Regions from separate parts of the Exiguobacterium sp. s34 genome, predicted to be linked through region 3. Evidence: riboswitches for the same ligand, from Rfam matches in the RefSeq annotation. Region 3 holds a riboswitch; each other region holds the start of a gene.
The links. A riboswitch is a leader RNA that binds a small molecule or an ion and turns the genes downstream of it on or off. The one in region 3 is predicted to bind thiamine pyrophosphate.
Positions count from the first base shown of each region.

Region 1: another riboswitch for thiamine pyrophosphate. It lies ahead of KNO87_RS08060 (YkoF family thiamine/hydroxymethylpyrimidine-binding protein); the one in region 3 lies ahead of tenA (thiaminase II).
Region 2: another riboswitch for thiamine pyrophosphate. It lies ahead of thiT (energy-coupled thiamine transporter ThiT); the one in region 3 lies ahead of tenA (thiaminase II).

Region 1 covers NZ_JACSKE010000003.1:212,287-222,181, reverse strand. The annotation lists gene KNO87_RS08080 (DUF1643 domain-containing protein) at 1-329, shown strand, start outside; gene KNO87_RS08075 (energy-coupling factor transporter transmembrane component T family protein) at 523-1,257, opposite strand; gene KNO87_RS08070 (ABC transporter ATP-binding protein) at 1,239-2,582, opposite strand; gene KNO87_RS08065 (ECF transporter S component) at 2,575-3,150, opposite strand; gene KNO87_RS08060 (YkoF family thiamine/hydroxymethylpyrimidine-binding protein) at 3,143-3,733, opposite strand; TPP riboswitch at 3,816-3,916, opposite strand; gene KNO87_RS08055 (GTP-binding protein) at 3,976-5,175, opposite strand; gene KNO87_RS08050 (hypothetical protein) at 5,284-5,550, opposite strand; gene KNO87_RS08045 (SMP-30/gluconolactonase/LRE family protein) at 5,563-6,444, opposite strand; gene KNO87_RS08040 (class I SAM-dependent methyltransferase) at 6,582-7,190, shown strand; gene rlmN (dual-specificity RNA methyltransferase RlmN) at 7,226-8,287, opposite strand; gene KNO87_RS08030 (amidase family protein) at 8,353-9,759, opposite strand; gene KNO87_RS08025 (hypothetical protein) at 9,873-9,895, shown strand, end outside.
Region 2 covers NZ_JACSKE010000002.1:188,090-197,984, forward strand. The annotation lists gene recG (ATP-dependent DNA helicase RecG) at 1-1,107, opposite strand, end outside; gene sdaAA (L-serine ammonia-lyase, iron-sulfur-dependent, subunit alpha) at 1,094-1,981, opposite strand; gene sdaAB (L-serine ammonia-lyase, iron-sulfur-dependent subunit beta) at 1,994-2,656, opposite strand; gene KNO87_RS04625 (DAK2 domain-containing protein) at 2,720-4,399, opposite strand; gene KNO87_RS04630 (Asp23/Gls24 family envelope stress response protein) at 4,422-4,784, opposite strand; gene rpmB (50S ribosomal protein L28) at 5,037-5,225, shown strand; gene KNO87_RS04640 (thiamine diphosphokinase) at 5,283-5,870, opposite strand; gene thiT (energy-coupled thiamine transporter ThiT) at 5,867-6,442, opposite strand; TPP riboswitch at 6,516-6,616, opposite strand; gene rpe (ribulose-phosphate 3-epimerase) at 6,637-7,293, opposite strand; gene rsgA (ribosome small subunit-dependent GTPase A) at 7,297-8,184, opposite strand; gene pknB (Stk1 family PASTA domain-containing Ser/Thr kinase) at 8,228-9,895, opposite strand, start outside.
Region 3 covers NZ_JACSKE010000001.1:647,973-657,867, reverse strand. The annotation lists gene KNO87_RS03265 (aldehyde dehydrogenase family protein) at 1-173, opposite strand, end outside; gene KNO87_RS03260 (YjjG family noncanonical pyrimidine nucleotidase) at 435-1,112, shown strand; gene KNO87_RS03255 (NUDIX hydrolase) at 1,115-1,564, opposite strand; gene KNO87_RS03250 (pentapeptide repeat-containing protein) at 1,620-2,222, shown strand; gene KNO87_RS03245 (aminoglycoside 6-adenylyltransferase) at 2,219-3,046, shown strand; gene KNO87_RS03240 (hypothetical protein) at 3,097-3,249, shown strand; TPP riboswitch at 3,345-3,449, shown strand; gene tenA (thiaminase II) at 3,538-4,212, shown strand; gene thiM (hydroxyethylthiazole kinase) at 4,209-5,000, shown strand; gene thiD (bifunctional hydroxymethylpyrimidine kinase/phosphomethylpyrimidine kinase) at 4,997-5,836, shown strand; gene thiE (thiamine phosphate synthase) at 5,805-6,446, shown strand; gene KNO87_RS03215 (SDR family oxidoreductase) at 6,470-7,108, shown strand; gene KNO87_RS03210 (GGDEF domain-containing protein) at 7,221-8,786, shown strand; gene KNO87_RS03205 (OsmC family protein) at 8,829-9,278, shown strand; gene KNO87_RS03200 (GNAT family N-acetyltransferase) at 9,341-9,784, shown strand; gene KNO87_RS03195 (DUF4385 domain-containing protein) at 9,781-9,895, opposite strand, start outside.

The DNA of each region.
Region 1 (9,895 bases), on a different contig from region 3:
TCAATGATAATCTTCCGTATGTGGAATCACAACTCGACGAGACAAACTATCACTATGTCGAAGAGACGTTGCAAGAGGTAGCAGCAAGCAATGGCATGATCATCGTCGGTTGGGGTTCACCTGGTCGATTGATGCACCATGCGACATCCTATAAGTCGCTCTTTGCCGATTACGAGTCAAACATGTACTGCATTGGTACGACGGCCAAAGGTGAACCACAACAGATCCGTATGGCCAACGAGAACACAGTGCTCGAGGCGTTCAACAATGAATCAATCAAACCAAAGTTTCGAATCGTAAAAGAAACAAAAAAAGACGACTCCGAGTGAGTCGTCACAGCTTGTTGACAAATAACATGTTCGTACTCGTCCTTTCGGCGCCCACGCTTTCCGCAGGCAATCCCGGAGCCGCATCGCGACTCAAGTCGCTGCTGGGTCTCCATCGGATTGTTTTCCTGCAGGCGTCGGGGCGCCGTGGGACGAGCCGCACGAATGGCCGCCCCTTGTGGCGGCCATTCGTTTTTTATATTCCTGCCCAGATGGCAAATCCAAACAACGCGAAAAAGACACCTGACCATATAAAATCACTTGATTTGACTTCAACCCTGTCATAAATCGTCCGTTTTCCGCCTGTAAACCCTCTCGCTTCCATCGAGAAGGCGACACGCTCCGCTCTTCGAATCGATCCGGCAAGGAGTGGCAACAGTAATTTCGGCACGTGCCGTAGACGTTCCCATCTCGTATCGAGTGGGACACCCCGTAGGCGATGTGCATATTGAAGTTGTTGCAGTTCCCGTTTTAAAAGAGGAATGAAACGGAACCCGACGAGCGCGCTATATGCGATTGTCGGTGACAACTTCGCCTGTTGCATCAGACTCATGACGAACCGCTTTGAATCCGTCGTCAACATGAAAAGAAGCGAGAGGACCGTGAACGCCAATACGCGAAGGCTGAGGGCAATCGCGACATCCCTCTCCTCAATTGTGACTTCCTGACTCAGAATGGTCACCCATGTCTCTCCCCCGAGGTCTTTTCCGAAAACGAGCGTTGTCCAAAACGTTCCGAGCGCCGTGATGAGAAAAGGGATCAAGAAAAGTAGCCATCTTTTCCATGAGACATTGGTTGCCATCCATTGAATCAGTACCGTCCCTACTATGATCACGAGCGGGGTCCATGGATTGTAAAACAATGCGATACCGAACATGACGAACGTCAATGTCAGAAATTTCACCGTCGGATTCATGTCATGGAGTGACATCGCGCTCTCCTCCCTTGCAACCGATAATGACGAAGTGTCTCCGTGTCCTGCCAGAGTTCATCTTTAAATGGTCCTGAAAGTTCCCCGTCCTTCATCAAATAAAACGTGTTGGCGATGCGGGCGAACGACAAGTCGTGGGTCACGAATAGAATCGTTCGACCCATTTCAGCATGTCGCTTCATCAACAGCTCGAGCGCATGCAATGACGGTTCGTCTTGACCCGCTGTCGGTTCATCGAATGCGAGCAACTGTTTGTTCGTTAGCGACTGGATTGCAACTGCGAGCCTCCGTTTTTGTCCGTGACTGAGAGATAACGGATGGAGATGTCGCTGATCAAGAAGCGACATGTCAGATAAAACGCTCTCAATCGAATCTTCATGACCAAACTGTAACTCACTTTCGACAGAATTCATGAAAAATAAATGTTCCGGCGATTGCGGTACGAGCCCAACCCGTCGGTCATGTTCCGTTAAGCTTCTTAAAAACGTGGACTTCCCGCTCCCATTCGGACCAAGTATGGCAATCACTTCTCCTGCTCGGACATGAAGCTCCGATCTTTTCAGCTGAAATGAATCACGTCTGACCTCTTCGATTGTGTAGTGATAAGGATTTTTTAGCGAAGCGTTTGACTTTATAAATGCAAAGTCATCGACCGGGCAAAAGGATTCATTCCGAACGATACGCCCTCGCTCTAATTCAATATGCCAGTCAAAGTAATCACCCCATAGGTGAGGACGATGTTCAACGACGATGACGTTCAGTCCTGTCACTCGATCGAGCCATTCCACAAATTCGTACGCGGTCACCGGGTCAAGATGAGTCAACGGTTCATCGAGCAGCAGCCATTCAGGTCTTCCGACTAAAGCACATGCGACGGCGATTCGCTGTTTCTCCCCACCTGATAACGAATCGATTTCACGGGTTCGATAGGCACTTAACTGTAATGATTCGAGGATCTCCGTCACGCGTCGTTCGATTTCTGAGATAGGTGTCGACAAGTTCTCAAGCGTGAAGATGAGTTCTTCATCCACACGCTCCATGACAAATTGCGTGTCCGGATCTTGGAACACCGTCCCGACACGTTGATTGATTTCGCCTGGTACATAATCGTCGTGCAACCTCCCGAACAGTTTGAGTCTACCTTGGAGAATGCCGTCACAATTCTCGGGGAAGAGACGGTTGCATAGCGCAAGAAAGGTCGACTTCCCGCTCCCGCTCGCTCCACTTAACATCGTACGACCTGGTCGGATCGATACGGTGACATCTTCAAGAATCGCATCTAAACTCTCTGGGAATTGAAAGTGGAGTGATTCGGTCTCAACCATGGACGTTCCCACTTCGTGAAATCGCATAGCCGCGAAGGGAACCTGTCTTTAGCAACAAATCACTAAGTAACTTTCCTCCGATTCCTGCGATAACCATCCCACTGACAGCTCGAAGTCCGAACATCGTCGCCACATAACCAGGTTCTAGCATCGCGAACCCACTCATGAAATATGTATAGACGAAACTCGTGACGGCGGACCCGAATCCTGCAAGCATGAGTACCCACAGCTCATAGCGGCGGTAACCCGTCATCGCAAAGACAGCTTCCGCTCCTAAACCTTGAACGATTCCGACCAAGATGATGCGCGGTCCAATCGCGTTTCCAATCAACATCTCGATTGTCGCAGCCATCACTTCTGAGATGAAGGCGGCACCAGGCTTCCGGATGATGTACGCCGAGATGATCGACACGATGAACCAGATACCGAAGATCCACTCGTAGGCGATCGGTCCGATCAATCCTGCCCATAAGTTCCCAATATGGACGAACAATAAGTAGACGACGGCAAAGACGACAGACAATACGGAGACGAGGACGACTTCTTTTAATTTCCACGATTTAAGCATGTCGACCTCCGTGTGACGGACTGTTCACGCTGAACGTCACCGTCATGACGACATGTTGATTCTTCTCGCGCGTCCGTTTGAACGCCGCCTCGTAATACGAGAACACATCATCCAAATTCCCATGAATACCTGACGCATAGTGCATAGAGTCATTATAGACACCGACCTGTTTCGCTTGCTCGATTTCCTCGTAGATGAGCTCCATGTAATGTTCAGTACCCATCGGATAAAGTGCGAACTGTGAAGAGACATACTGTTCTCTTGAGGATCCGTTCAGTGGTTGTGGCGGTGCCTCGAGCGCTTCATCCCCAATCGAATCTCCCGGACATCCAACGGAGAACGTTCCGCTCATCGAAACATGCTTTCCTTCCTCTGAGGCAAAACTCAAAACTGTTCGGGCGACGTCAAATACATGCTCGGCTCGCCCACGGATAACCGTCGACACATCGTCCGTATGGCGCCACACGCCTGATAGATCCGTTCGTTTTAGTGCACCTTTGATTGTTCCGACGAAGTCGTCTGTCATCGGGCTCAGTGTGAATCGAAACCCGACGATTGGGCTCGTACCACATGATTCATTCATTTTGTTTCCCCCTCTAAATGTGTTTGCATAAAAAAAGCCGCATTCATGAGAATGCAGCAACAAAATCTATACAAACTTGCATAGAGAAAGTGCCGCACTTCCTCACGCCAGTATTACCTGGATCGAGTTATAAGGGATCGGAGCCATGCTCTCATCTCAGCCGAAGCACCCCTAGTGCAGTCATTGATATGCGGTTACTTATGCAGTCACAGTATAGCGATGTTTCAATCTTTTGTAAACGGTCAATCTGAATATGTGACGAGATGACCTGAACCCGGAAGTGGGTCATGGAACGTATCCCACGATGACGACATCTCTTCGTCCGTCAATAAACAGGCATCAAGCGATTGCTCAACCGCTTCCCGTTCCATTCGTTGACCGATGAGCACCAACTCGTTTTGCCGATCCCCGTATGGCTCGATGTAATCCTCACGAAGCTCAGGTTCAGCTGCAAACATCTCCTCACGTTCACTTGCAGGTAACGTCGCAAGCCAACGACCTGCATGTTCGAGCGTTGATGCATACCCTGCCTGTGAAAACAGACAAGCGAGGTCGTTTCTTGTCGCAATCCATAAAAATCCTTTTGCACGGACGATTTCTTCTGGATAATGTTCCATCCAGTGCATCAAACGTTCAGGGTGGAACGGTCGACGGCGCCGGTAGACAAATGAGCTGATACCATACTCTTCCGTTTCCGGCGTATGTTCTTCCGACTCGAGTTCTTGGATCCACCCTGCAGCGCGCATCGCCTGATCAAAATCGAATAACTGGACGTCTAGAAGGTCTTCTAACGCGACGTTCGAGTATGTCGACGTCAACAATCTCGCACTCGGGTTCAGTGTTTGGAGTAACCCCTTCATCTCCTGTAGTTCCCCTTCGGACACACGGTCCGCCTTATTCAATACGATGATATCCGCAAATTCGACTTGGTCGACGAGCAAATCGACTACTTCACGGACGTCACCGGTGTCGACGGCTTGTTGACGCTCCATGAGCGATTCACCAGAATTGAAATCTTTGAAGAAACGGTACGCATCGACGACCGTGACCATCGCATCGATGTACACACGGCTCGTCAAATCAATCCCAAGAGCGTCATCGGCATACGTGAATGTCTGCGCGACAGGAATCGGTTCAGAGATTCCTGATGACTCGATGATGATCCCGTCGAGCTCACGGTCTTTTGTTAAGTCATAGACAGCCGTCAACAAATCTTCCCGCAGCGTGCAACAGATACACCCGTTCGAGAGTTCGACTAGCTTTTCATCGGTCCGCGAGAACCCGCCCTGATCAATCAGCTTCTCGTCGATATTCAACTCGCTCATATCATTCACGATGACCGCATATTTTTTATGTTCTCGGTTATGTAAGATGTGGTTGAGCAGTGTCGTCTTCCCGCTACCGAGATAACCCGAAAGTACTGTAATTGGAATTCGTTTCATGATGGACCTCCATTAAATCGTAATCATTACTCTTTGTATAATGGAGTCGTTCCTTACTTTTGTCAATAAAAAACACGCCACATGGACGTGTTTTTGAAGAACATACAATTATTCTTCCAATGCTTTTCGTTCTGCCTCCGAGCGTGGATAAGCATTCGCCTGCCATTCAGCCCGATAAATCGAATCGAGTTGAGTCAATCCGACCTCATCCTCATCTTTATCCGAATCAATACTTGGCACTTCATCCCACTTCGGATCGAGATACGAATGATCTTCTTCACGCGTTCGATTTTCTTGTAACTTTTGAATCCCAATCTTGACCGCTGCAGCAACTGCCAACCCAATTCCAGCTCGAACTAACAGTCGTTTCACCATCGTACTTCCTCCTCAGCGACCGAAACGATACAATGGCATCCCTTTCACTTCTGTGTCGATGATAAATACCGATCCCGCTTCCGGATATTCAGAAAGCGCCTCCTCATCCATTCCTTCACGAGCCGTCGTGATAGCTAATCGATTGAGTCCATCTCCGATAAAGGCACATGAAGTGACATTTGGTGCGGGAACATGGACTTCAAGTAACTTTTTGCCTGTTGACGGGTCCCACCGCGATACTCTTCCACCCGCGTAATGCGCAATCCATAGACAACCTTCAGAATCGGACGTCATCCCGTCAGGAAAACCTTCTTCCTCCGAAAAATCGATGACGACCTCTCCGTTCGAAATTGTTCCTGTCTTCAAATCAAAATCATACTTCCGGATTTTTTCAGTCGGTGTATCGATATGATAAAAAACGGAATGGTCAGGAGACCACGTCAATCCGTTCGAAAGCGTCAACTCATCCATCAATGATGTAGTCGTTCCATCACGATCGACCCGATACAATGTCGCTTGATTTTCTTCATCTTCGAGGTGGAGTGTGCCCGCAAAAATACGACCATATGGATCGGCTTTCCCATCATTAAAACGTAATCGACCGTCGGGATCATCCAATTCGACAATTTTATTTAGCTCCCGATTGATTTCATCCCATTCATAAATCCCGTCTTTTAGACCAAGGACGACACCGTCCGTCACTTTTGGAATGACGAAACCGACTTGTTTCCCGACCTCAAAAGAAGAAATTTCATCTTCTTGTTCGTCATACCACCACAACGTATGATCTTCGATATCCACCCAATAAAAACGCTTCAACTCAGCATCCCAACAAGGACCTTCACCAAGCGTATTTCGTACCCGAATCCACAACGACGCATCTACTCTCTCCATTACTTAGCCTCCACTCTATCCATTAGTTCAGAAATCTATTCCCCTCTCCCAACTGGACTAAGCATGAATTCAGAAAATCGTGAAGGATTTCCATCTGAGTCTCATTGTTTTGCTATATTTAAGGAAAAGTGAGAGGAGTGGATGGTTTGTCGAAATGGGATGAACGCTTTAGCTCGGAAGATTATGTGTACGGTACAGCGCCAAACAAGTTTTTACGCGAATGGATCACGTCTTATCCACCTGAAGGAAAGCGTGTGCTGGCGATTGCGGAGGGTGAAGGTCGAAATGCGGTATGGCTCGCTTCGCTTGGCTTCGAAGTCGAGATGTGGGACGCTTCGAAAGTAGGGCTCGAAAAAGCGGAGCGCTTGGCGATTTCGCGAAACGTCTCCCTTCAGACGAAACAGATTGACTTGAATGAAGCGGATTGGTCGCAAGATGCGTATGATGTGGTCATCTGTATCTTCGGTCACTTTCCTCAACATGTCAGAGAAAAGGTGTTCGCCGGAATTCAAAGAACGCTTCGACCTGGTGGTGTATTCCTGACCGAAGTGTACTCTACAAATCAACTCGCTTACGGCACAGGCGGACCACAAGACGTCTCACTTCTCTATTCTGAAGAAATGTTCCACAAACTAGAGGACGATTTCGTACCGCTCATCTTACATGAGGTGGTTGTATGGCGCGAAGAAGGGTCACTCCATCACGGTGACTCTTCCGTCATCGAGTATGTCGGTCAAAAAAGGTAAACAAAAGGCCTCTCCGCTATCGGAGAGGCCTCTCGTCACTTCGCACCCTCGACGTTCATATGCTTACTGCGGAGCTGACCGCAAGCTGCATCGATGTCTGTCCCGTGCTCGAGACGGACACCCGTGTTGACGCCACGTTTCTTCAAGATATCATAGAATGCCATGATATCTTCCGGTGTGCTTCGTTCATATTGAATATGCTCGTTGACCGGGTTATACGGAATCAAGTTGATGTAAGACTTGTCTTTGATGTCTTCAATCAGATCCGCCAATTCTTCCGCATGTTCCGGTAGATCGTTCACTTTCGATAGCAAGATGTACTCGAACGTGATGCGTTTATTCGTCTTCTCGACGTAATAACGAATCGATGGCATGAGTTTATCAAGCGGGAACGCACGGTTGATTTTCATGATGCGAGTCCGAAGCTCATCGTTCGGTGCATGAAGTGAAAGTGCCAAGTTGATCCGCAAGTCGAGGTCTGCGAACTTGTAAATCTTGTCCGCGAGACCACTCGTCGACACGTTGATTTTACGCGGGGCGATCGCAAGACCACGCTCATCTTTGACGACGCGCAAGAAGTCGACCAAGTTGTCAAAGTTATCGAACGGTTCACCGATTCCCATGACGACGATATGACTGACGCGATCCCCTTCTCCTTCTTCATCGAGGAAATGTTGGACGGTCATGATTTGTTCGACGACCTCACCAGCCGTCAAGTCACGCGTCTTCTTCAACAAGCCGCTCGCACAGAAGCTACAGCCGATGTTACAACCGACCTGTGTCGTTACACAGACCGAACGCCCATATTTATGACGCATAAGCACCGTCTCGATGTAGTGCCCGTCATGAAGTTTAAGTAAGAATTTGACCGTTCCATCGCCCGCTTCTTGTTTGACGAACAGTTCTTGTGTCGAGATGACATATTTCTCTGTTAAGTAATCGCGTACCTCGTCACGGACGTTTAGCGCGTCCATCGATTTGACTCGATCGATGTAGAGCGAGTCCCAGACTTGTCGTGCGTGGAAGGCACCATATCCTGCTTCCATGCACTCGTTTGTGAGTTGATTGAACGTCAACCCGTATATAGATGATTTCATTCTAACCTGTCCTTTCTCTAATCCGCATACGTACCATTGTAGCGGACGTCAGAGACGGGTGCAACTTACGAATAATCAGGAGGCGTCGGACGAGTGATGAACTGTTCGAACGCATAGGCGACACGAATCAAATCACGTTCCGAATAGCTCGTCCCCGTGAATGATAGACCGAACGGGGCACCGCTCTCTTTTCGTTTATAGGGTATTGTGATCGTCGGATGCCCTGCTTTCGCTGCCATGTCATAGTTCGCATCATGTGGTAAGACGATCGCATCAAGTTTATGCGACGCAAGCAACGCGTCAATCCCTTCTGTTTTCGCTAAACGAACGTCCTCGATGCGACGGTCGAGATAGCTCGCTTCAATCAGTTTCCCAGATCGGGCGTTCGCTTCTTCAAAAATGGTTTGACCGTGCGGAATCGATTCAGGGTGTTCTGCGTTCCACTCGATCAAGTCAGAAAGCGTCTTAAAAGGCACGGTTGTGTTCGCAAGATACGCCTCGATCCCGAGCTTGAATTCGTCGAACAGAATGTCTGCTTGTTCAAGCCCCGTATGCTTTGGTAGCGTGACCTCGACGAGTTCTACCTCGGCTTGACGCAACAAGCGAAGCGCCTGTTCATACAACCCGACTTCTTCTTCCGAAATGTCCGGTCTGATGAACCCGACACGCATCCCGACCGCCTGCCTCACATCGAGACATGTCACATAAGGCGGTCCGACAGGAGTCTCTAGAGTCGCCGGATCCGATTCATCCTCACTACATATCGTCTGTAAAGCGATGACCGCATCACGGAGTGTCCGCGCCATCGGTCCAGCCGTATCTTGAGAACGTGAAATCGGGATGATTCCCGAGCGGCTGATCAGTCCAACGGTCGGCTTGATTCCGACGATGCCATTATGCACGCTCGGGTGTACGATTGAACCACTCGTCTCAGATCCAACTGCAAGAAGCGTTAAATTTGCCGCAACCGCAGATGCCGACCCTGAACTTGATCCTCCGACATCTAGTTGGTCCCCATACGGATTCATCGTCTGGCCACCGACGGCACTCCAACCGTTCGGCATGTCTTCTGTCAAGAAGTTGGCCCATTCGGACAGGTTTGCTTTACCGAGAATGATGGCCCCGTCAGCCCGTAACCGTTTGACGAGCTCGGCATCCCGACCTGCGAAATGATGTCGCATCGCGGCAGCACCTGCCGTTGTCCGCATCAGTCCGCCCGTTTCGATATTATCTTTGATCAATACGGGAATCCCAAGTAGTGGTTTGCGTACCCCTTTTTTATAGCCCCGGTCTGCCGCCTCTGCCTCGAAAAGTGCGTCCGGATTCACCTGGATCACTGCATGGAGTCGATCATTATATGTCGCAATCCTTTTTAGATAATACGCGGTCACGTCTCTTGCTGTGAATTTCCCTTCTTTATAGCCACGATGCGCGTCTTCGATTGTCAGCTCTAACAATTGTGATTGTTTCATTGTTCATTCCTCCTTTACCTCCCCCCCTTTATTCGTGTTATATGCTTGATTTCCTTTTCTCATCGCCAAGTCGATGTGTTCTTGTTACACTTAAGAAAAAACAGGAGGTTCCTATGACGCGCTCCTACGTATTCGT
Region 2 (9,895 bases), on a different contig from region 3:
GACCGGTCCTTGAATGAGGGCATGCGTTCCGACGATGATGTCGACATCACCGGATCGAATCGCAGTCAGAAGTGCCTCCCGGGCTTTTCCTTTCACCGAGCTCGTCAAGAGGGCGATGGTGATGCCAAACGGCTCAAACAATTCCTGTAAAGATGTCGCGTGCTGTTCGGCTAAAATTTCGGTCGGTACCATCAATGCGCCTTGATACCCAGCCATGACGGTCGCATACAAGGCAATCGCGGCAACGACGGTCTTCCCGCTCCCGACATCCCCTTGCAACAATCGATTCATCCGTTCTGGCTTCTCGAGATCGGACACGATTTCACGGATGACCCGTGTTTGAGCTCCCGTCAATGGGAATGCGAGTCGTTTGACGAATTCGTTCAATTGAGGCTTATCGAGTTGAAGGGCCCGACCGTTTCCTGACCGCTCCATTTTCCGGAACGCCTGCAATTTCAATTGATACATGAGACACTCTTCGTATACGTAGCTCCGTCTCGCCTGCTTATATGTCTCCACCTTATCCGGGAAATGCATCCCGCGAAGCATGGTCATCCGGTCCTCTAGTCGATACCTGTCTCGTATGGACTGTGGCACCCGTTCCGGGAGGTCCGTCACTTGTTCGAAAGCTAACTTGACGATTCGACTAAAGTTTTTTTGCGTGAGTCCGGCTCGTAACGAATAGATGGGCTGAAGGCCGCCTGACGGTGCACCGAATTCGAGGTCGGTCGCACTGATTGTCATCCGATTCATATCCCATTTCCCTTTGACCGTGACGGTTTCGCCAATCGTCAACTTATCCTTATAGAACGCCCGATTGAACATCGTCACTTGGACTGCATACCGTTCTTCTAGCAATAATCTAAACTGTAGCCGATTCTTACCTTTACTGTAGTAACGAACGAGTGGTTCTGCTTGAACCGTCCCACTCCATTTGACGAGGTCCCCGTGAACAGCGGTCGTTACGGTCCCACTATTATAATTCTCATAACGAAACGGGACGTGCTCTAGCACGTCCTCGATTCGAACAAGTCCCATCATTTCTAGTTTTTTGGCCATCTCTGGCCCGACTCCTTTCAGAGTCGTCAGCCGTTCATTGTTTTGCATCTTCTTTCGCTCCAAAAATATTTCGTTCGAGGCGACGAGCCGTTGGCGTATTCGCCAATCCACCTTTAGCCGTCTCTTTCAACGCAGTCGGCATCATTTGACCGACTTCATGCATCGCTGAGATGACTTCGTCACAAGGAATACGCGATGTGATTCCCGCGAGGGCCATGTCTGCTGCGACAATGGCATTAGCACCGCCCATGGCGTTCCGTTTCACACACGGCACTTCAACGAGTCCTGCCACAGGATCACAGACAAGGCCGAGCATGTTTTTAAGGGCGATTGCAAATGCCGTAGCCGACTGGTCCGGTGTCCCGCCGGCCGCTTCGACAATCGCTGCTGCTGCCATTCCGGTCGCTGAACCGACTTCTGCCTGGCATCCCCCTGCCGCTCCTGAAATCGAAGCGTTGTTCGCCACAACAAACCCGAACGCTCCTGACGTGAACAAGTAGCGAATCATGGCATCGCGGTCCATCTCGAGGCGATCTTTCACCGCGAATAACGTTCCTGGCACGACGCCCGCACTCCCCGCAGTCGGTGTCGCACAAATCCGTCCCATCGCCGCGTTCACTTCGTTCGTCCCGATTGCTTTTGACACGGCATCTAAAATAAGGTCTCCGGCAAGTGATTTGCCTGAACTTATATAATCTTGCATGAGTACGGCATCGTTCCCCGTCAATCCCGTCACCGATGTGACACCTTGAAGCGCACGTTCGACCGCTTCTTCCATGACCTCGAGGTTACGGTCCATCATCCCGATGATGTCTTCCCGGCTCGAGCGTCTGACGTGCATCTCTTGTTCGATCATCACCTCAGAAATCGGGATACCTCGTTCTGTTGCCATCGTCACTAACTCTTCTACTGATTTAAACATCTCACATTCTCCTTATTCCCCAAAAATAGCGATCCGTTCGATCTGCGGTAACCGTTCTAGCTCTGCTAACACTTCAGCAGGAATCGTTTCATCAATCTCAATGGCCATCAAGGCTTGCATTCCTTTTTCGTGACGACTCACTTCCATATGTCCAATGTTCAATTGATGATTCGCCAAGACACCTGTCACTGCGGCGATTGCCCCGAATCGGTCATGATGCAAGACGACGAGCGCAGGTCCCCCACCTGTCAACTTTAACGGGAATCCATTCAGTTCCGTGATTTCAATCGTTCCCCCACCGATTGAGATCCCGACGATTTCAAACGTACCGAACTCGTCTTCGAGCAAGACACGCGCTGTATTCGGATGATCCGTCAACAAATCGCTCGTCTCAAAGATGACTTCGATTCCTTTTTCACGGGCAATGTCTAACGCTTGTGGGATTCGCAGGTCGAAAGTATCAAACCCCATAATTCCACCGACAATCGCGACATCCGTACCGTGACCACGATACGTGTCCGCAAACGACCCATAAAACGTGATGCGTGCGGTGCGTGGCGTTCTTCCGAATAATTTCCCTGCCATCAGCCCGATGCGCGCGGCACCTGCTGTATGCGAACTCGATGGCCCGACCATGACAGGACCAATGATGTCAAACACACTACGATATTTCACCTAATTTTCCCCCTTTCAAAAATCCCTACCTTCATTATACAGAAGGTAGGGACTTGAAACAGCTTATTCCACACTAAAAATATAAGAGTAAAGCGGTTGTTTGCCGTCGTGTACTTCAATCTCAATCTCATCATTTACAGATTCGATATATGACGTCAACGCTTCTACGTCTGCTTCAGATGAACCTTCACCCGTTAAGATCGTAATGATTTCATCATCTGCTTCGACGAGTGCATCGACCAACTTTTTAGCCGCTTCGAGGCTCGACGTTGAGGAAGAAACGATTTTCTTCTCTGCAATCGCCATGTGCTCGTCTTTCTTGATTTCCACACCATCGATGCTCGTGTCACGAACAGCGTAAGTGACTTGTCCGGACTTCACAGTCGCGGCAGCTGACTTCATCGCTTGTTCGTTCATCTCGACATCCGCCTCTGGGTTGAAGGCGATTGCTGCCGCAAGACCTTGTGGGACCGTCTTCGTCGGGATGACAGAGACGCCGCATGGTGCGACAGACGCTGCTTGCTCAGCAGCCATGATGATGTTTGAGTTGTTCGGGAAGATAAAGACGTGTTCCGCATGTGCAGACTCAATCGCCTTGACGATATCTTCTGTTGATGGGTTCATCGTTTGACCGCCCTCGATGACGTGTGCTGCCCCGAGTGAACGGAACAATTCGCTGACGCCTTCACCCATTGCTACCGTGACGATCGCAAATGGTGCTTTCGGCTTCTCTGCCTGTTGAACACCGTGTTGATTCGCACCATGTTCTTCTTCGAGAATGGTCGAGTGTTGTTGACGCATGTTCTCGATTTTAACGGCGACGAGTTCACCGAAACGTTGACCTTTCGTGATGACCTCACCCGGTGTCTCAACGTGAACGTGAACTTTTAAGAGTTCTTCGTCCGCGACGACAAGGAGAGAATCTCCCAGTTCAGACAATTCGTTACGGAACGCATCTTCATTGAACGGTGCATCCTTTAACTTTTCGTCTTGGAAACGAACCATGATCTCTGTGCAATAACCGAATTCGATATCTTCTGTAGACATGAACCCTTGTGCCGCATGCGCATGGTGTTCTGCCTCGATCAACGCATCCATGACAGGAGCATGTGGTTTCTCGAGCTCTTTGCCTTCAAGGCTAGCAAGGAAACCTTCGTAGATGACGAGAAGTCCTTGACCGCCCGAGTCGACGACGCCGACTTCTTTTAATACCGGCAACAAGTCCGGTGTACGGTCTAACGATGCTTTCGCTTCTTCGATGACGCGTTTCATAAATTCAGTGAAATCACTTGTCGACTCTGACGCAAGGAGCGCTTCGTCGGCCGCTTCACGAGCAACCGTCAAAATCGTTCCTTCAACCGGTTTCATAACCGCCTTGTATGCCGTGTCGACACCGCGCTTGAGCGCTTCTGCAAAATCAACTGTTGTCAGTTCTGCTTTTCCTTCAACAGCTTTACCGAATCCACGGAACAACTGACTTAAAATAACACCCGAGTTTCCGCGTGCCCCCATAAGTAGTCCACGTGCAAACTTTGATGACACCTCTGCGATATCTGATGAGTTCATCGCCGCTACTTCTTTCGCGCCCGACGTCATCGTCAAGTTCATGTTCGTCCCCGTGTCTCCGTCTGGAACCGGGAAGACGTTAAGCGAATCTACATAATCTGCGTTTTGGCTCAAGTTGGCCGCTCCGTTCGCGATCATGTTTGAGAGCGCCAATCCATCTAAACGTTTTAAACCCACACCAAATCCTCCTCCGTTTTCGTCAGTCATTCGTCAGACGAACGCCTTGAACGAATATATTTACCGACGAAACGTTTAATCCTAAAGTTTCTCCGAGCGTATACTTGACTCGGCTCTGCACGTTGTATGCGACTTCAGATACTTTCGTCCCGTAGCTTACAATGATGTGCATGTCGATATGTACGTCTTCGTCTTCTTGACGTACGACGACACCACGCGCGTAATTTTCACGTTTTAACAATTCAGCAATGCCGTCTTTCAATTGTGCTTGTGAAGCCATGCCGACCACACCGAAGCATTCCATCGCTGCACCACCTGCGAGTGTCGCGATGACGTCACTTGTGATGTCAATATTGCCATATGTTGTCTTCATTTCAATTGCCATATGGAGTAGCCTCCTTTATTCGGAATGATTCCTAATGTACATTCTACAATAAGTACCTAGTTATTAAAAGAACCTGCTCCAGAAACTCGGTCAATTAACGCGATAACCTCATTCATTATTCAAATCCTTGAGAGTAATGTCAAGTTTTTTTCTTGTCATGGTACGATTTTCTAGTTGCATCGGGAAAAAAGCCGTGCTAATATAAACGAGTGTCTATTAGGACGAACCCACATAAAAAAGGAGGGGAAACGCATGGCACGTAAATGCTACGTAACAGGTAAATCACCTAAATCAGGTAACAACCGTTCGCACGCACTCAACAAGACAAAACGTACTTGGGGTGTAAACGTACAAAAAGTTCGTATTCTCGTTGACGGTAAACCGAAACGCGTTTGGGTTTCAGCTCGCGCACTTAAATCAGGTCTCGTTGAACGCGTATAATACTTATACACGAACGAATAAATCCCAGCGGCATTCGCCGATGGGATTTTTTTGTGCTCATTTTTTGACAATCATGACGAGAACGGTCCCTTGATGGACCGTCAACCGGGCAGAATCCGTAGACCATTCATTTGAGATCGTCAGCGCCTCTCCGCTCGTCACGTCATGATGGTCAAGTGGATATTTGACATCTTTAATGGAAATCGTAGCTGTCTTCCATGGCATGAAGGACAAATAGTGACCGTCCCGTTTCGGAATCGTATAGTCTCCTATTCTTACAAGATAGACCGTTTGCCCTTCATCATGAAGGTGCATCTCCGGATAGGACTCCAGTAAGCCTACATTCGCAAACGTCATATCGATCCGTCCCCCGAGAGCCCCATACACATCGATTCGTGTTGCTCCCCGTTCTCTTGCTAACTCCAATGCAATTTCTAAGTCTGTCACATCTTTCTCCGAAGGATAGCGTAACGCTTGATCAGGTGGTGTCCCATCGAACGAATCAAAATCTCCCACCACGACGTCTGGTACAACTCCTTCATCTAACAGTCTTTGATATCCACCATCCACACCAATCACAAAATCGGCATCACGCGGTAAGTCCGGAATAGGTGCCGGACTCGCCGCGACGATTAGTACGTTCATTGACGGATATCCCGTGTCGCCACACGCGTGAAACGTGGTGCTGTCGTGAAGAGAAGTACTAACACGATGGCCGAGATGACAAAGGATGGGAGCATATACGTGGCGTTATATCCGAGCGAGTAGGCCACGACCGGACCTTCTGCGTATTCAGCGAAGAAGACGATACCCGAGATGACGTGCGCTGCGTATCGTAACATCGACCCGAGCAATGCCCCGAGCACTAAATAGATGGCAAGCGTCTTTGTCGCACCTTGACTCGCAGCATGTTTCACTCGCCCTGCGAATACCCCGGCCATACCGACGAGGCCATATGCGACCGTATAGTCGAGCAAGAATTGTACAGGTGTGAAAATGTATGCTCCGAACAAGAGTTGAAGTGTCCCGACGAGCGCGCCTGTCGCAAGACCACCCTTCAGCCCGTGACGGAACGCCATGACAAAGATCGGGAGCATCGCTAAACTGATAGACCCACCTTGTGGTAAACGATATGGAATGAGCAAATCAAAAATAAGCCCGAGCGCCGCAAACAATGAAATTTCAATGAGCGCTTGTAATTTGAAACGTGATTTCATCCTTCTTCCTCCTTTATTTGTTTGAACGACAAAAAGCAGCATGACGTAAACGCCATGCTGCTTGAATTCGCAACGTGCATTTTCGCCACATCCCTACGTCCGTGTGAACGGAACAGGTTCAAAGGGTTAGCGTATGCCTCTCAGCCACATGATGTGACACCCCTTGCGACTCTATCTTGTTGTTCTACCGTCGATTATACACGAGATGCGCCACGAATGCTATCGATGGCTGCTTTATAATCCGATTGACTATAGATGGCTGATCCTGCCACAAGCACATCAGCTCCAGCATCGATGCAACGTTTTGCCGTTTCTGCGTTCACACCACCATCGATTTCAATCTCAAAATCAAGTTGATGGTCTTGACGAAGTTGGCTAAGCGCTGAAATTTTTGGCACGACCGATTCAATAAACGCCTGACCCCCGAATCCTGGGTTGACCGTCATGAGCAACACCATATCGACGTCCGTGAGTACGTGTTCAATCGTCGAAAGTGGTGTATGTGGGTTTAAGACGACCCCACATTTCGCACCTGCCGCTTTGATTTGCTGTAAGACACGATGCAAATGATTCGTCGCTTCCACGTGTACGGTTACGATGTCCGCACCGGCTTTCACGAAATCTTCAACGTAGCGTTCTGGTTGGTCAATCATCAAATGTACATCGAGTACCATGTCTGATTTTTTACGCAAGCTCGCGAGAACAGGTAAACCAATCGAGATGTTTGGTACGAATTGCCCGTCCATCACGTCAAAATGGATATAGTCAGCCCCTGCTTCTTGAACGGCTTTTACTTCAGCTTCCAAGTTGGCAAAATCGGCAGCTAAAATAGATGGTGCAATTTTAATCATCTGTCAATACCTCCGTTTTCGATCGTTTAACTCCTCCATAAAGGTAACATAATTTTCGTACCTTGTTGAAGCAATTTCGCCATTTTCAACCGCTTGTTTAATGGCACATCCTGGTTCATTAACGTGGACACATCCCCGGAACTTACAATCGTCATGGCGTTCCACGAATTCGGGGAAGCACCATCTGAGCTCATCTGTCTCAAGTTCCTGAGGAAACTCTAGACTTGAAAAACCCGGTGTATCGGCAACGAGACCATCCGCCAATTGGATTAACGTCACGTGACGTGTCGTATGTTTTCCTCGTCCGAGCGATTTCGAGATTGCACCTGTCGCCAACTCGAGTTCTGGCGCGACTGCATTGAGTAACGAACTTTTCCCGACACCGGTCTGACCGGCGAAGACGCTCGTTTTTCCCTTGAATAGACTGCGCACTTCATCAACACCGTGCCCATGCTCCGTCGACGTTTCGATCACGTCATACCCAATCGCCCGATAGCGAGCAATCGCCACTTGAATCGGTTCGACTTCACCTTCATCGAGCAAGTCCATCTTCGTCAATACGATGATTGGATGAATTTGCTTCGATTCAATGAGAATGAGAAAACGGTCAAGCAAATGATAGGAAAACGCTGGTTCCTTAACTGAAAAGAGGAGGAACGCTTGATCAATATTCGCAATCGGTGGCCGAACGAGATGGTTTTGGCGCTCTTCCACTTCAAGAATATAGCCGGTCCCATCTTCTTGATCTTGAATCACCACATCGTCGCCGACGACAGGTGAGATATTGCGTTTTCGAAAATTCCCTCTTGCCCGACAACGAATCTCTTGGTTCGCCTCGGTCATCACATCATAAAACCCGCCTTGAAGACGAATGATTGTTCCTTTCATTATGACTACCTCCTTTTAAAAAAGAGGTGACGACACCGTCACCTCTTTATTGTGCCTCTTCGGCTTGCGCATATGTGACTGAATCCGTTCGAACAATCTCACCATCAACTTCAATCGTTGCTGTCCCGACTTCGTCAGGGGCAATGACTAGCGTGTACGAGTACGTTGTCGTCTCTGTGATTTGATCACGAAGTACCTCAATTTCACCACGTGCGTCAACCGTACGAATGACGACTTCGACCGCTTTCGGCTTCTTATCCTTATCCGGTTGCTCGACTTCAACACTCACTTCACGTTCAATCGAGATATCGGTCGGTTCGACGCCTTCCGATACAATCACCGTGAGCTCCGTTCCCGGGTCGACTGCCGTCCCGGCTGTCGGAAGTTGACGGATGATTTGACCTTTTGGAACACTTGTCGAAAATTCATCCTTCTTCACGATTTTCAATTTGTTCTGTTCAGCATAAATAGATGCTTCGTCGAACGTATACCCGGCAAGGTTAGATAGTTCCACTTTGTTGCTACCTGTCGACACAACGAGCGTGACCGTCACCTCTGAAGGAACGACCTCTTCACCTGGGTCAACCGATTGTGAAATTACATCCCCACTGTTTACCGTTTCAGAAGCTTCGGTTTTGATTTCAAGATCGCTGAATGCCAAGTCTTTTAGCATACGCTCAGCGGCAGTCTGTGAAAGACCTTCCACGTTCGGCATCTCGACCGTCTCTTTTCCGGCCGATACGACAATCGTCACAGTCGTGCCGCGTTTCGGTTTACGTCCTTCTTGCGGATTTTGCGAAATGACCTCACCCTCCGCAATATCATCGCTCGCACGTTCTGTCACTTCGACGACAAATCCAGAAGCCTCGAGTTCTGTCGTCGCGTCCCCGATACTCATGCCGACGACATCAGGCACGACGGCGCGCGACATTTCGTCAGCGACCACATACGCCGCAATGCTTCCCCCAATTAAGAGAATGACGAGTAATATCCAAATCCACCATTTGCGTTTCTTCTTTTTAACCGGTGCCTCATTTGGCTCCTGTTCCTTTGGTGGTGTGACCGGGGGCGGTGTCACCGGTACATCTTGTTTTTCTTCAGGCATGACCGGCGCCATGACGAGTGTTTGGTCGAACTCGTCTTGATTGGCTGAGAGACGTCTCGGCTCATTGGCACGTTCTCGGCTTAATGCGGTCATACAATCTTTCTTGAAGGCTGCGACCGATATATGACGGGCACCCGGTGATTTCGACAAGGCTTGCATGACACAATTCTCAAGCGCTTGTGGAATATTCGGATTCAAATCCATCGGCCGAATCGGGTCATCTTGCAAATGTTGAAGCGCGACTGCGACCGGCGTCTCGCCGATAAACGGTACGCGCCCCGTCAACAATTCGTACAAAACGGCACCGAGCGAGTAAATATCCGACTTTTCATCCGCGAATTTCCCGCGAGCTTGTTCAGGTGAGAAATAGTGGACAGAGCCTAGGACGGACATCGTATGCGTCAACGTCGCATTCGACATCGCAACCGCAATTCCAAAATCGGTCACCTTCACATTTCCATGCTGATCGATCATCATATTTTGTGGTTTGATGTCCCGATGAATGATTCGATTCGCATGGGCGTGATCAATCGCATCACAAATCTGTCCCATGATGCGCAACGCCTCATCGACAGATATGTATTCTTCTTGCAAATATTGTTTTAACGT
Region 3 (9,895 bases):
TCCGTCTGAGACGCTTTGGCTGCTTCATACGCGCGATTCAAGTCATCTTCGTCTGCCGATTGAATCGAGAACAGTGTCTCGTTTGAGAACGGATTGACGTTGTCGATCGATTTTTCACTTGATCCGCTTACCCATTCACCATTGATGTACATTTTCGTAAAATCTGTATGCATATTTGAACACTCCTTTATTTTTCTTCACCATAAGAAGTATTCACTTGTTTTAGAAAAATAAACATCTCAATGGGTCGAACGATCAGAGTTGAAGCATGACGTTCGAGATAGTGGAGGAAAGCATAGGTCTGTTGGTCAAAGTAGAAACGCTGAGGTCAATACAATCAGTAGAGCTCACGTGTGATTTATTCGTCATCACTCTTTTTGAAGTTCCTGAATACTTCCTGTACAGTTAGACGTAGAGAGGGGTTAGAAAGAAATATGAAACGTTATGAAGCGATTTTATTTGATATTGACGATACGTTGTTAGATTTTAAGCAAAGTGAACACGTCGCCTTGGAGCAATTGCTCGCATCCTATAACGTCCGGATGACAGAAGAGGTAAAGGCGCGATATGTCGACATTAATAGCGGTTTATGGCGTGCTTTTGAACGCGGCGAAGTGGACCGGGAAGAAGTGCTGGTCGGTCGTCACACGAAACTGTTCGATTCACTCGGTCTCACCGTCGACGGTCCACATGTCGAACAACAGTATCGGGACTATTTACATGCGGGCGTGCACATGATTGACGGTGCGTTAGAGATTGTCCAAACGCTGAGCGTTGATTATCCACTCTATATCGTCACGAACGGCGTGACGGAGACGCAATTCAAACGGTTAGAGTCATCTGGACTATTGCCGTACTTCCAAGACGTGTTCGTATCGGATGCGACGGGCTCGCAAAAACCGATGAAGCCGTTCTTTGACTACGTCTTCGACCGAATTCCAAACGTGACGCCAGAGAAGGGCTTGATTATCGGTGACTCGGTCACGGCAGATATCGCCGGCGGACGGATGTATGGTCTAGATACATGTTGGTTCAACCCGAACGAAGTGGCCGCGACGATGGAGTCAACGTATGAGATTCGACATTTACATGAGTTGAAATCGCTTCTCTAAATTCAAGCCGGATTGAGTGAATGGGCTGGCAAACGGTTCGGTAGTTGAGCGAGTACTTCCGGATAAAGCGTGACGTCTTGTAGACGGTCGAGCTTTTGCCAACGATAAATCAGGTGATCTCCTTCAGGTCCGTAAAAGTCTCCGTCTTGGAGCGGGAGGTCACCGTCTACATAAAAGTACAGTCCAATCTCATGAAACGGTTGATCGTTGTACGTAAACAAGTTCTCGTGCACAAAGGCGAATGAAGTATCGGTCACCTGCATGTTCAGCTCTTCATGAAGCTCGCGTGCGAGTGCGGTTGCAGCTTCTTCACCGAGCGTCACGCGACCACCGGGTAATGCCCAAAAGTCATCCCGGATGTTTCGGTGAATCAATACGTGTCCGTCTTTCACAAAAATACCGGCAACGCGATAATTGAAGACTCCTTGTTCAGTCGGAAATACGAGGTCCATCTGTATCACTTCCAATCTTTGTAATCTGTTCTAGTATACCTGAAGGAGGGATATGATGTTTCAATCACATACACAATATCGAGATGAAGATTTCCGTGACGTGACACTCCGCGACGAAGTGTTGTCACATGTCACGTTCGAGAACTGTCGCTTTACGTACGTCGATGCGACTGAGCTACAAACGGAGCGCTGTCAGTTCATCAACTGTGATTTCACGGACTCGAAATGGAATGCGTCCCGTCATGTCGGGAGCTCGTTTCTGAACTGTCAATTCCATGGTGCCAACTTGTTCACGAGCGAATTTGAACAATGTAAAATGACCGGATCGTCTTTTGAAGAAAGTCAGTTTGAAGGTGTTCGTGTCACGGAAGGGGACTGGTCGTTCGTCAACCTACGCCACGTGTCGCTCAAGAAAATGGACTGGTCCCACGTTCGATTGGTCGAGGCCGATCTGTATGGATCTGACTTGACCGAGACAGTCTGGCAACAGACGGACTTGACTCGGGCGACGCTTCAACACGCGGTGTGTCGTGGTGCCGACTTTAGAGGCGCGCTCGTCGACGGGGTTGATTTTTCGAACGTAACATTGCAACAAACAAAACTAGACGCGATGCAGGCAATTCAAGTCGCGCGCTCATTGGGGGCGATTGTAGAATGAAACCAGAACAAATCATCGAGCAGTTGATTGCGTTCGCAAAAGAACGTGAACACATCCGGACGGTCGTGTTGAACGGCTCACTCGTCAATCCGAATATCCAGCCAGACGCATATCAGGATGTCGACCTTGCTTTTTATGTGGAAGATGTCCAAGCGGTTGTGGCCGATTCCTCATGGATGGACACGTTTGGGGATATTTTGATTATGCAGATGCCTGAAACGATTGACCCGAAACGACATGTGACATTCTTGGTGCAATATGTGGACGGACATCGGATCGATTTGACGATTCGGAGTGTGGATCAAGTAGAAGCCATGCTCGAAACGGACTCGCTCAGTCAAATCGTATTCGACCGAGATCATCATCCGGACGTTACGCCTTCGGACACCACATATCGCGTAACACGTCCATCTGCTGACGAGTATGCGGCTTGCTGGAATGAGTTTTGGTGGGTGTCGCTCTATGTCGTTAAAGGCATCAAACGGCATCAGGTGCTATATGCGCTCGATCACCTCGATATCATGCGGAATATGCTCCGTCAGATGATGGAATGGAATATCGGTTATGCGACGGAGTTCTCCGTAAATCTCGGGAAGTCAGGTGATGGGATGCGCGACCACTTGCCGGAAGAGTTGTGGGAGATGCTTACGGCAACATATGCTTCCGCTGAGCTGAGTGCGATTGAAGATACGCATGACCGCTTGCAATCGCTCTTCTTCTTTTGCGCGCAACGCGTCGCCGAACAAGGCGACTTCGTGTTCCGAGAAGAAGAAGCGAGACGTGTCCGTGCCGCATGTGCAACACTTCGACATTCGAACGATTAATGAGGCCGAGAGCCGGGAAACGCTCCTTATAGAGAAAGGAGCGTTTTTTCATGAACCCATATACGACATTTATTGCCCTTTTAGTCGGAAGTCTTGTCCTTTTTGTCGGTATTCGTTTAAAGAAATGGCCGATTATTTTGGTGGCGATGTTGCCTCTTGGTCTCGTCGCATTTAATATGTTCTTACTGATCACAGGACGCTAGAAACAGCTTAAATTGTTGACCGCCCAAACAGGAAAAGGTTTTCAATTGGTAAAAAGATTGATAGAATGTGGTCGAAGACGACTGAATTTCATAATGTTTGCCACTAGGGGAGTCGCGCCACGCGGCTGAGATGGACATGGTCCAGACCCTTCGAACCTGATCTAGTTCAAGCTAGCGTAGGGAAGTGGGCGAGACGAATCATATGGCTTCACCTAGATATGACTGTTCGAGACGCCGCTTCCGTTATGGGAGGCGGCGTCTTTTTATCTGTTATAAGGGGGAGTTACTATGAAATTTACAGATCACTTACGTCAGGAGGCAGATGGATTGTTTGAAGCAAGCTTCCATCATCCGTTCGTCCGTTCACTCGGGGAAGGGACGCTCGACGAGAAGAAGTTCAGACATTACGTCATGCAAGACTCTTACTATTTGAATCAGTTTTCGAAAGTACAGGCGAAAGGAGCGACGCTCGCACCAACGATGGAACTATCGAGCCGCTTTTTGACGCATGCGTTGCACACGATTGAGGCGGAACTCTCACTTCATCGTGAGTTCTTTACGATGCTCAACGTGACAGACGTGGAACTTGCGACATTCGAGCCGGCACCGACCGCTTATGCGTATGCCCTTCACATGCAACAGGCAGGACCGACACTCGGTGATGTATTGGCGTCAATCCTTCCATGTTACTGGGTTTATTACGAGATTGGTGAACGCTTGAAAGATAAGCGACCCGATCATCCGATTTATTCGGCTTGGATTGCGACGTACGGTTCGGAATGGTTCCGTGAGCTGGTAGAAGAACAGATTGATCGATTGGATGAATTAGCCGGACAAGCGACAGAAGAAGAGCGGCTTCGTTATACGAAACTCTTCTTGAAGAGTTGTTACTACGAAGTCGCCTTCTGGGAAATGGCATGGACACTAGAGTCATGGACGTTGTCACAGGAGGTCAACCAATGAGACATGAGATTTGGAGTGAGATTCGAAAGCAGGCGCCGTTAATTCACAACATCACAAACACGGTCGTCGCCAATTTTTCGGCGAATGGACTGCTCGCCATCGGTGCCTCCCCGGTGATGGCAGACGCGATTGAGGAAGTGGCAGAGATGACATTCGTGAGCGATGCGCTCGTACTCAACATCGGGACACTCGGTACGATGACCGAAGCGACGATGATTCGTGCAGGGCAAGCTGCAAATGAAGCGGGATGTCCGGTCGTGCTCGACCCGGTCGGTGTCGGGGCAACGTCATTTCGTCGAGATGTCGTCGAGCGTATCCTTCGTCACGTCCGCGTGTCGGTCATTCGTGGGAATGCAGGAGAAATTGCCACATTGGTCGGCGTCGATTGGGCAGCACGTGGTGTCGATGCGGGGGACGGGGCGTGTGAACCACGCCAATTGGCGCTCGAAGCGGCGAAACGCTATGGATGTGTCGTGGCGGTGACCGGAAAAGAAGATCTGGTCAGTGATGGAAGTGTCGTCATAGAAGTCCATGGCGGAACAAAACGAATGACCGAGACGACCGGTACAGGCTGTCTACTCAGTGCGGTCGTCGGAGCATGTCTAGCGGTCGAGAAGAACGCCCTAAAGGCGACGGTGACAGCCGTGTCGGGATATGCCTATTGCGGGGAGTTGGCGAGTGAACGGGCAGAAGGACCAGGAGATTTTCCGATTCACTTCTTAAATGCCCTTCATCAATTGACGCAACATACAATCCCGACGAATCGAATCGAGGTGTCGACATCATGAGACCGCAAGTATTGACGATTGCTGGATCTGACTCAGGGGGAGGCGCCGGGATTCAAGCTGATTTAAAAACGTTTCAAGAGCTCGGTGCGTTCGGGACGAGTGTGCTGACTGCGATCACGGCTCAAAACACACTTGGTGTTCATGGGATTGAAGCGATTTCCACGGAAATGATCATTGGGCAAATCGATGCGGTAACTGACGATTTTAACATTACGGCATGTAAGACGGGAATGTTGGTAGATGCGGAGCGAATTGAAGCGGTGGCAAAAGCGCTTGAACGCCATCGGTTCGAGCATGTCGTCGTCGATCCTGTCATGGTGGCTAAAGGGGGCGCTTCTTTGTTGCAGGAGAATGCAATCGAAGCACTTCGTACGAAACTGTTGCCACATGCGACGGTCGTGACCCCGAATATTCCTGAGGCAGAAGTATTGGCCGGAATTAAGATTCGGACGGAGTCCGACCGAATGAAAGCCGCTCATTCGATTCGTGGACTCGGTGTCGATGTCGTCATCATCAAAGGTGGGCATACGGAAGGTGTGGAGGCAGTCGATTTGATTGTGACTGAATCTGAAGCATTTCAAGTGAGCGCACCTCGCATAAAGACGAAAGATACACATGGAACGGGATGTACGTTCTCTGCAGCCTTGACGGCCGAATTGGCATATGGAAAGACGCTACGCCAAGCCGTCGTAGATGCGAAGCAGTTTATTCATCAGGCGATTACACATGGATTATCGATTGGACAGGGGCATGGACCGACGAATCATTGGGGACATCGTTTAGCGAAAGAAGAGGTGATTACCGTTGACGTTCTGTACGAAACAAGCGCTCGCTAAGCAACTTCGTCTTTATTTTGTGTGCGGGACAATCGATGCTTTTGATTTGGTGTCGACCGTCGAAACGGCACTTCGATGTGGTGTGACATGTTTTCAATTTCGCGAAAAAGGTAAAGATGCATTGTATGGAGATGAAAAAGAAGCAATGGCTAGGACGCTCCAACAGGTATGTCGCCAAGCGGAAGTGCCGTTTATCATCAATGATGATGTAGAGTTGGCACTTACGATTGATGCAGATGGAGTACATGTCGGACAAGACGATTTACCAGCCGAATGGGTTCGTGAACAATTAGGACCTGATAAATGGTTAGGAGTGTCTGTCCATACGATGGAAGAAGTGCGTGCAGCTCTTCCGTTCGCAGATTATGTCGGAATCGGTCCGATTCATGAGACGAAAAGCAAATTGGATGCGGGACATGTGCGTGGGACGGAACTGATTCGACAGGTCCGTCTGCAATATCCACAGCTTCCGATTGTGGGGATCGGAGGTATTCGTCCAGAGCATGTTCCTTCAATCATTCATGACGGGGCAGACGGCGTTGCCGTCATCTCTGCCATTGCTTCTGCACCGGATGTAGCAACGGCTACCCGGCGTTTCGCTTGTCTCTGAATTCATGTTGAGGAGGAAGACAGATGAACGTATTTGTAATCGGTGCAAACGGTCAGATTGGTCACCAATTGGTGGAGAAGTTACACAAGGAAGGAAAGCATCAAGTCACGGCGATGGTACGTAAGGAAGAACAACTCGAGGACTTTAAGTCAAAAGGGTATAATGCGGTACTCGGTGACCTCGAGGGTTCAGTAGAAGATTTGCAAAAGGCGATTGATGGGATGGATGTCATCGTGTTCGCAGCAGGTTCTGGTGGAAGCACTGGGGCAGACAAGACACTTTTGATTGACCTAGATGGTGCGGCGAAGAGTATCGAAGCGGCACAAGCGAATGGGAACATCAAACACTTCGTCATGGTCAGCGCCTTAAAAGCAGAAGATCGCTCGTCTTGGCCAGATTCGATGAAGCCCTACTACGTAGCGAAGCATCACGCAGATCGCTTGCTCGAACAGAGTGGACTCACATACACGATTGTACGTCCTGGTGCTTTGACAGACGATGCAGGAACAGGCAAAGTGAACACGAAATTCGAAGGAAGTGGAGAGATTCCACGCGAAGACGTCGCATCATTCTTGGTGCATGTCCTTCATAACCATTCGAATGCACAGAACAAAGCGATTGATTTGATTAAAGGGGATACCCCAATCGAAGAAACGTTATAAGCGTGTGATATTAGGAACGGGATGTAAATCATCCCGTTTTTTGTCGCTTTAAAGAGGGAAAAGGGTGCAACATAGCGAAATAACCGAATACGAATCAATAAGGAGGTTCTGCATGACCGAGATGTTCATTTATCTGGTGGTTTACTTACTGCCGTCATTTTTGCTCGGCTTTTTAGCACTCGATGTCTTTCAACGAAATCCGAATAAAGTCGAGCATCGGTTGCTGAGCCTGTTTGTATTCGGCTATTCGATGCTTTTCTTGGCGGAATTTGTCCGCCATCTCTCTCCGATCGAGTATAGTCCAGCACTCATCGCGTATTGGTTTGGGAATGCCGGGATTTTCATCTTTATTTTTTCCGTACACTTTATATTAAGTATTACGGGCGTTGGAGCGAAAGCGCCTCGTTGGCTTTATCCATGGGTCGTCTATTTACCGTTGATTCCTGTCATATTGACATACATTCGGCGAGAGAACATCATCAACAGCCAACAATTTGAACAAGTTGGCATTTGGATTTATCCCGAATTCAATTCTTCTTATTTGATTACGTTGACTGTCGGAAACATCTTTCACCTATTGATTATCGGTCTGATCTTTTATGCGCTAAAACGCGCAGAGCGAAGGGAGCACCAACGCGTGTTGCGCATGCTCTTTTGGACTGCAAATGCCGTGTTTGTGTGGGATGTTGTATTTGGCTATTTTCAATTCCGTGGGTTCATCCCACCCTATTCATACATGTATGGCGGGCTCGTTTGGGCGGTGGCCTTGGTCATTGCGATGAATCGTTTGGACTTCTTAACTTCTTACGTGAAACGATACGGCACCCTCTATAATTTGAATCCATCCGCTATTCTATTGATTGATTCGGAAGGCAAGGTAGAGAGTGCGAACCCTGCCGCACGAACGTTATTCCACACGGTACGTGTCGTGAATGAACGCTTCGTCGACTTGTTACCGGAAAAGAAAAAAGCGGAATGGATTGAACATTACAGCCAACACTTCAGGACACGGAAGAAGTTTTTAGAATTTGAAACAAAGATTATGACGAAGTCTGGGCAAGAGCGATATGTCGTCATCGATGGGGACTTTGTCGATATTGATCGAACAATCCATGGGATGATCATCATACGGGATGTACATTCGTTCAAAGAGGCCGAGCAAACGATTCGCTTCTTTGCCTACCATGATCCGCTTACGAAATTGGCAAACCGACGTGCCTTTTATGAATGGGCAGATCACGAGTTGCTTCATGCATCGAGATTATCATTACTCATCATTGATTTGGACGGCTTCAAAGCGGTCAACGATACGTATGGACACCAAATTGGGGACCACTTCCTAACCCATTTAGGTGGGCTATTGGAAATGTCGGCACGAGACGTCGGCTTGGCTTCCCGTGTCGGAGGCGATGAGTTCTACATCTATGTAATCGACTTAACGGAATCCGAAGTGCTTGCGTTTACTCATGAGCTCCAGATGACGTTGAACCGGAACCCTTACAGAACGTCGGATGTGACGATTCCGATTCGGGCAAGTATCGGGGTCAGTCACGCCCCGGACCAAGGGACGGACTTGGATACATTGATTCACAAAGCAGACCAGGCGATGTATCAAATCAAGCAAGGCGGCAAAAATGATTATGCGATTTATGATGAGGCGTTACATGGTCCAAAATAACGGGAACATAGAAATGGTTAATCGTTGAGAGGAGGATGGGATATGTCAGAAAGACCGTTAGTAACGATGCGTGCCGAAGGAGAGGCAGGAGGCGTCAAGACAACTGTACGTGTAGGAGAGCACACCCCTTTTATCGTGGATGAGCCGGAACGGCTTGGTGGAACGAATATGGGACCGAATCCGCTCGAATATCTTCTCGGAGCGCTATCATCTTGTACGACGATCATGATTGCCTATGTCGCCCAAGATTTAAATTTTGATTATGAGGGGGTCCAATTCGTGACGGAAGGGACACTCGATCCACGAGGATTCCAAGGGATGGAAGGCGTCCGAACGTATTTTGAGTCGGTGCAGATGAAAATCGTACTGGACACGACCGAGTCGGATGAGCGAATTGCCGAACTACGAAAAGGCGTCGAGGCACGATGCCCGATTCATAATCTGATGCACGCGGCGGACGTGGAGATGAAGGCAGATTGGACTCGAAAATAAAGATGGGGGAAACCTCATCTTTTTTACATAGTAACCATGAAAAGAGTACGGAGGAAAACCAAGTGAACCACCAACCGATGACGCGTGAATGGGCAAGTCAAATTCAAAAATGGACGTACGCAGCTCCTTATGATTTCTATAATCAATCGCCTTCCGAAGAGGGGATTGACGAGTTGATGACGTATCAGGCGATGGTAGAAGAACACGAGCTGATTGGCTTCTATTGCATCGGCGCCCCGGCCCAAGTTCCGAATTCGGACTACTCGTATTCTTCAGATATGACGGATATCGGATTCGGGATGCGACCCGATTTGACAGGTAAGGGACGCGGACGGTCGTTTGTGACATACGTCATCGAAAGGGCATTGGAACGGGGGAAACCGCTCCGTCTGACCGTTGCTTCTTTCAATGAGCGAGCGATTCATCTATACGAAACGGTCGGCTTTCGTATAATCACATCGTTTGAACGCAATGGTGTCCCGTTCCACGTGATGGTGCGCGATTAACCATACTGTTTTTGATGCGCCTTTTTACGTCGTAAATAATCCTCATCGGCGCGGAGTTGATCCCAATACGTTTTGAAGATACGGGCAGACTCTGCTTTTTCTTCGTCAATT